2 regions of the Amycolatopsis sp. NPDC021455 genome follow, and region 2 is predicted to be linked to the other one. Evidence: riboswitches for the same ligand, from Rfam matches in the RefSeq annotation. Region 2 holds a riboswitch; the other holds the start of a gene.
The links. A riboswitch is a leader RNA that binds a small molecule or an ion and turns the genes downstream of it on or off. The one in region 2 is predicted to bind thiamine pyrophosphate.
Positions count from the first base shown of each region.

Region 1: linked by a shared signal. The riboswitch ahead of AB0G28_RS29555 (thiamine ABC transporter substrate-binding protein) and the one ahead of thiC (phosphomethylpyrimidine synthase ThiC) in region 2 are both predicted to bind thiamine pyrophosphate.

Region 1 covers NZ_JBFACT010000032.1:81,937-85,335, forward strand. Annotated here, with positions in the region: gene AB0G28_RS29550 (iron ABC transporter permease) at 1-724, opposite strand, end outside; gene AB0G28_RS29555 (thiamine ABC transporter substrate-binding protein) at 826-1,866, opposite strand; TPP riboswitch at 1,889-1,994, opposite strand; gene AB0G28_RS29560 (4a-hydroxytetrahydrobiopterin dehydratase) at 2,027-2,311, shown strand; gene AB0G28_RS29565 (hypothetical protein) at 2,724-2,984, opposite strand; gene AB0G28_RS29570 (hypothetical protein) at 3,090-3,399, opposite strand, start outside.
Region 2 covers NZ_JBFACT010000075.1:18,331-21,729, reverse strand. Annotated here, with positions in the region: gene thiD (bifunctional hydroxymethylpyrimidine kinase/phosphomethylpyrimidine kinase) at 1-29, opposite strand, end outside; gene thiC (phosphomethylpyrimidine synthase ThiC) at 26-1,663, opposite strand; TPP riboswitch at 1,657-1,778, opposite strand; gene AB0G28_RS42375 (trypsin-like peptidase domain-containing protein) at 1,830-2,741, opposite strand; gene AB0G28_RS42370 (LysE family translocator) at 2,820-3,399, opposite strand, start outside.

The sequences.
Region 1 (3,399 bases), on a different contig from region 2:
CGATCCTGGCGCCCTCTTTGCGCCGCCGTGCCAGCCCGCCGAGCACCAGCGCGGCGACCACGGCCGCGAACTGGATCAGCGACAGCGCCGCCGCGCCCGAGAGGTCCAGGAGGTCGACCGTCCGCAGGTAGATCTCGGTTTCCAGGGTCCGGTACCGGGCGCCGCCGAGGATCAGGACGACACCGAAACTGGTGGCGCAGAACAGGAACACCACGGCCGCGGCCGACGCGATGGCGGGCGCCAGCGCGGGCAGCGTCACCGACCGGAAGGCCCGCCACGGCGAGGCGCCCAGCGCGCGGGCGGCGTCGGCCGTCCGCGGATCCAGCCGCGCCCACAGCCCGGCGACGGTCCGCGCGACGACGGCGACGTTGAAGAAGGCGTTGGCCAGCACGATCGGCAGCACGCCGCCGTCCGGCCACAGCGCGCGGAACGCGAGCCCGACGACGACCGTCGGCAGCACGAACGGCACCAGCACCAGCGTCCGCGCCAAGCCGACGCCGGGCAGCCGCACCCGCGCGAGCAGGAACGCGACCGGCAGCCCGGCCAGCACCGCCACGGCCGTCGACGCGGCCGCCGTCGCGACGGTGAACCAGGCCAGCTGCCAGGTCCGCGGGTCGCCGAGCACGACGTCGAGTCCGCCGGCGGCGAACCCGCGGCCGACGATCGCCACCACCGGCCAGGCGAAGAAGACGACCAGGAAGCCGATCGGTGCGAGGCCGAGCAGCGCCAGGCCGAGCCCGCGGGCAGTCCGCGGCGGGGCCAGGACTGCTGCTTTTCGGGGGTTCCGGGTGGCGGAGCCCCCGGCCCGGGGCGGAGGCCCGGATGTCACTGCAGGAGCGTGCGCCATTCGTCGATCCACTTCTCGCGTCCGGCCTGCACCTGGTCCGGCGGCAGCGTCTGCGGCTTCTGCGGCAGCGGCGCCACCTGCGCCCAGCCCGCGGGCAGGTCGACGCCCTGGCGCGCCGGGTAGACGTACATGTTGGCCGCGACGGTCGCCTGGAACTGCTGCGAGAGCAGGAAGTCGACGACCTTGCGCGCGTTCTCGGCCTGCTTGCCGTTCGCCAGCACGCCGGCGTACTCGACCTGCCGGTAGCAGGTGTCGAGCAGCGCCTTCGTGCGCGGCTTGCCGTCGTCGCCGACCTCGGCGGCCGGTGAGGACGCGTACGAGACGACGATCGGGCGCGGCCCCTTGCCGGACGAGCCGGAGAACTGCTTGGTGTAGGCCTCTTCCCAGCCGCTGACCACCTTGACGCCGTTGGCCTTGAGCTTGGCCCAGTAGTCCTTCCAGCCGCTGTCGCCGAACTTCGCGATGGTGCCGAGCAGGAAGGCGAGCCCGGGCGACGCCGTCGCCGGGTCCTCGGCGACCAGCAGGTCCTTGTACTTCGGGTCGGCCAGGTCGTCGTAGGTCGACGGCGCCGGGATCCCCTTGGCGGTGAAGTAGTTCGTGTCGACGTTGACGCAGACGTCGCCGACGTCGACCGCGGAGAGCCGGTGCTCGGGGTCGACGGCGTAGCGCTGCGGCCCGCGGTCGGCCTCCGGGCTGGTGTAGGGCTCGAAGACGCCCTCGGTGAGCGCGCGGGAAGCGAAGGTGGAGTCGACACCGTAGGCGACGTCGCCGATCGGGTTGGCCTTCGTCAGCACGAGCTTGTTGGTCAGCGATCCGGCGTCGCCCTGCTTGAGCACGGAGATCTTGATGCCGGACTGCCGCTGGAACGCGTCGAGCACGTCCTGCGGCGCCAGGAAGGAATCGTGCGTGACGAGGGTGACGGTGGGCGTCTGCTGCGAGCCACCGTCACCGCTCGACAGCGAGCATCCCGCGGCGACGGCGCCGACGACGGCGATGGCCGTCGCAGCCCTGCGTTTCATCTACCCTCCTGCACTTCGCCGGACGAGGAGGTCGAGCCCTCCCATCGCCGGCATGATCCGGTCAGGTGCGAACGGTCGCGGGTGACCCGCCTCTCAGCCCGGCTCACCGGACTCCCGTGGCAAAGGTGCAGCGTAGTCGAGGACGGACGACCATGGAGACATGACGGAAATCTTGAGCGACTCCGAGGCCGACGGACGGTTGGGTGCCGGTTGGACGCGTTCCGGATCGGTGATCTCCCGGGAGGTGGAGCTGGCGAGCTTCCCGCAGGCGATCGAAGTGGTGAACCGGGTGGCGGAACTCGCCGAGGCCGCCGACCACCACCCGGACATCGACATCCGCTGGCGCACGCTGACCTTCCGGCTCAGCACCCACTCGGCGGGCGGCCTGACGGAGAAGGACTTTTCTTTGGCGGCCCAGATCGACTCGGTCATCTCGGGACTGTGATCTCGGTAACGCTGAGTGCACTTTTCCGGGGGTTTGACGTCTCTCGGTTACCGGAATCTTCGGGAGGGAGACAAGACATGACCCAGGCAATCGTGGTCGGAACGGCGGCGTTCGCATCGATGGTGGCGGCGGCCGGCGGTGTGCTCTGGTTCACCGCCCGCAACCGCCGTCACCTGGACGGTTGAGAGTTCGATCACAGAGGCTAACGCCGGGCATGATCGGCGCGCTGTTCCTGCGGAAGCATCGGTTTCACCCTGTGAGGAACACCCGTGAACAGCACTCTCACCGCCGCCCAGCGCGCCTGGATCAACGCTCTTGCCCCCGCGGTGGTGTTGATCGCCATCGCCCTGCCGGGCCTGCTCGGCTGACAGCGACGCCGCCGCCCCGCTTCAGGGCAGCGGCGTTTTCGTCATCACCCGACCCGGATCCGGTCGGGCGGCGGAAAGGCCGCCGGTGGCTCGTCACCGGTAGACCAGTACTCCAGGCAGGACAGGTGCCCCTCCTCGGCGAAAACGATGAGCCCGCCACCGGGCACGTCGGCTTCGACCGCGACCGGGGCGTCGGCGACCACCGCGACCGGCAGGGTCCGGTCGACTTCCAGATTGATGCTCGGGCAACCGCAGCCGCAGCGACCGGTCACCCGGGCCGTGGCGGCCTGCGCCCGCAGCTCCACCGCACCGGGGAAGTCCGCCGCGAGCAGCGTGTCCAGTGTCGTCCGTTGTGTCCAGTGTCGTCCGTTCGTTCGGCGTGAGCGGACGGGTCGAAGCGTCGCCCACGATCAGTAGCGGGACATGTTCGGGATCGTCTTCTCGGCGAGCCCGATGAGATCCTCGACCTTCGCCACGTCGGCCGTCACGTCCTCGGCGGTCACCGCGGGCGCCTCGGAAGAACGGTAGGCGACTTCGTTGCGCCGGGCCCGCATCCGGTTGAAGGGACGCAGAAGCGACCCGAGCGGCGGATCGAGCTGCGCGAGGACCGCTTCGTAGACGGTTACGTGGCCACCACGGCTCGTCGCACGCAGGCCTTGGTTCTGCAGCACGGCCGCCAGCGCACGGCGTGCTCCGTCGTACGCCAGCGTGTAGGCGCCT
Region 2 (3,399 bases):
GCGATGGTGAGAGCCGTCCGAGGTGTCATTGGCCGATCACGGGCAGGTAGACCTTGCCGCCGGACTCGGTGAACTCCGCCGACTTCGAAGCCATACCGGCTTCGATGGCTTCCACAGTGGACAGTCCGTGTTCCTCGGCGTACTTGCGGACGTCCTGCGTGATCCGCATCGAGCAGAACTTCGGCCCGCACATGGAGCAGAAGTGCGCGGTCTTGGCCGGCTCGGCGGGCAGCGTCTCGTCGTGGAACGACCGCGCCGTGTCGGGGTCGAGTGAGAGGTTGAACTGGTCGTTCCAGCGGAACTCGAAGCGCGCCTTCGACAGCTCGTCGTCCCACTCCTGCGCGTACTTGTGCCCCTTGGCCAGGTCGGCGGCGTGCGCGGCGATTTTGTACGTGATCACGCCGGTCTTGACGTCGTCGCGGTTCGGCAGGCCGAGGTGCTCCTTCGGCGTGACGTAACACAGCATCGCCGTGCCGTACCAGCCGATCTGCGCCGCGCCGATGGCCGACGTGATGTGGTCATACGCCGGCGCGATGTCCGTCGCGAGTGGACCGAGGGTGTAGAACGGCGCCTCGCCGCAGAGCTTTTCCTCGAGTTCGACGTTCTCCTTGATCTTGTGCATCGGCACGTGGCCGGGACCTTCGATCATCACCTGGACGTCGTGCGAACGTGCGATGTGCGTCAGCTCGCCGAGGGTCTCCAGCTCGGCGAACTGGGCGCGGTCGTTGGCGTCGGCGATCGAACCGGGGCGCAGGCCGTCGCCGAGGGAGAACGTGACGTCGTACTGCCGCAGGATCTCGCAGAGTTCCTCGAAGTGGGTGTACAAAAAGGACTCCTTGTGGTGCGCCAGGCACCACGCGGCCATGATCGACCCGCCGCGGCTGACGATCCCGGTGACGCGTCGCGCGGTCAGCGGGATGTAGCGCAGCAGCACGCCGGCGTGCACGGTGACGTAGTCGACACCCTGCTCGCACTGCTCGACGATGGTGTCGCGGTACACCTCCCACGACAGCTTTTCCGGTTCGCCGTCGACCTTTTCGAGCGCCTGGTAGATCGGCACAGTGCCGACCGGGACCGGCGAGTTGCGGATGATCCACTCGCGCGTCTCGTGGATCCGCTTGCCGGTGGACAGGTCCATGATCGTGTCGGCGCCCCAGCGGGTGGCCCACACCATCTTGTCGACCTCTTCCTCCACCGAGGACCAGACGGCCGAGTTGCCCATGTTGGCGTTGATCTTCACCAGGAAGTTCTTGCCGATGATCATCGGCTCGGACTCGGGGTGCTTCCGGTTCACCGGGATCACCGCGCGGCCGCGGGCGACCTCGTCGCGCACGAACTCCGGCGAAACCCGTTCGCGGGCGGCGACGTACTCCATTTCGCGGGTGATGACGCCCTGTTTCGCCCAGCCGAGCTGCGTGTTGTGCTCACGCCCGTCGGCCCAGCCCGCCCGCAGCCGGTGCAGTCCACTGTGGACGTCGATGGTGGCGTCCGGATCCGTGTACGGGCCCGAAGTGTCGTAAACGTCGAAATGCTCGCCATTCGACAGATCGATGCGGCGCGCGGGGACGCGGAGCCCGGATTCGGTCTGGTGGTACACCTTGTGCGAGCCGGTGATCGGGCCCGTGGTCACGCTCACGGCAGCATTGTTCTCAAGCGTCGTCAACGACTTTCACTCCCTACGCCGGCATTACCCGGTCAGGTTCATGCGGTCGGTGACGCCTGCGAAACGCAAGTCACCCTCTCAGCCCGCCATGGCGCGAGCTCCCGCGGTTTTGGTGTTGTGCCCCCGACCATGCCACGCCGGAGGCGCAGACTCAAGTCCGCTCACCTCACCCGACCAGTTCGGCGGGTGTGGCGTAGACGTCGACCATGGCGCCGTTGCGCAGCACGGTGATCGGCAGTGCGGTGCCGATCACTTCCGCGAACAGCTGCCGCTGGATGCCCTGGGCGTCCGACACGCGGGTGCGCCCGACCGTCAGCACGAGGTCGCCCGCGCGGAGGCCCGCCCGGTCCGCGGGGCCGCCGGAGACGACTTCGTGCACGCGCAGCCCGGCGCGCTGCCCGGTGCGCTCGGCGACGTCGTCCGGCAGCGGCGCGGGCACGCCGACGACGCCGAGGTACGCGCGCCGCACCCGGCCTTCGACGACGAGCGTGTCGATGATCCGCCGCGTGGTCGCGTTGATCGGCACGGCGAGCCCGAGGCCGATCCCGGCGACGGCGGTGTTGACGCCGACGACGCGGCCGGCGGAGTCGGCGAGGGCGCCGCCGGAGTTGCCCGGGTTGAGCGCGGCGTCGGTCTGGATGACGTCCTCGATCACGCGGGTGGCGCGTCCCTGCCGCACCGGGAGGGCACGGCCGAGCGCGCTGACGACCCCGGCGGTGACGGTGCCGGAGAAGCCGAGCGGGTTGCCGACGGCCACGACGAGCTGCCCGACGACGAGCCGGTCGGCATCGCCCAGCACGGCGGCCGGCGGCGTCTCGCCACGAACCCGCAGCACGGCGAGGTCGGACAGCGGATCGGCACCGACGACGTCGAACGGCACCTCGCTCCCGTCGGCGAAGGTGGCGACCCCGCGCCGGTGGTCGCTGACGACGTGGGCGTTGGTGAGGAGGTGGCCGTCGTCGGCGAAGACGACGGCCGAACCGCTGCCCCGGCCGAGCTGCACCCCGGCGACGTGCGGGGTGACGGTCTTCGCGACGCTGCTGACCGCGCGCGAGTAAGCGTCCATCGCGTCGTCCATGGGCACCTCGATTACACCGTTGCAGGTACTACAAGTGTGCGCCCGGATCGGCGGGAAGGCCGTTCGCTGCTGGAGAACTCAGCTCTCGAGGGCCACGGTGACGCCGAAGCCGATCAGCAGCCCGCCCGAGGTGCGCTCGAGCCATTTCTTGACGCTCTCGCGACGCAGCCACTGCCCCAGCCGCGTGACCAGGAGCGCGAGCGTCGAGTACCAGACGATGTCGACGGCGATCCAAGCCACGACACAGACCAGCAGCGCGCCGGTGCCGGCGTGGGCCGGGACGAACTGCGGCAGGAACGACAGCGCGAACACGCCCGCCTTCGGGTTGCCGACGTTGGTGACGAGTCCGGACCGGAAGCCCGTGCCGGGCCGGATCTCCTTCTCCTCGCCCGTGCCGCGGAAGAACAGAGCCTTGACGCCGAGGTAGATCAGGAAGAGCGCGCCCGCGAACCGCAGGACGTCGTACGCCGTCTGCGACGCGGCGAGCAGCGCGGTCAGGCCGAACACCGCGGCGAGCCCCCAGAACGCGACCCCTGCTTCGATCCCGGCGATCGTCGCGAAGGCGTTGCGCTTCGACCCGCGGGCGGCCTGCTTGATCAGCATGACGGTCGCCGGGCCGGGAACCATCGCGATGAGGAACGCGGCCGGGATGAAGGCG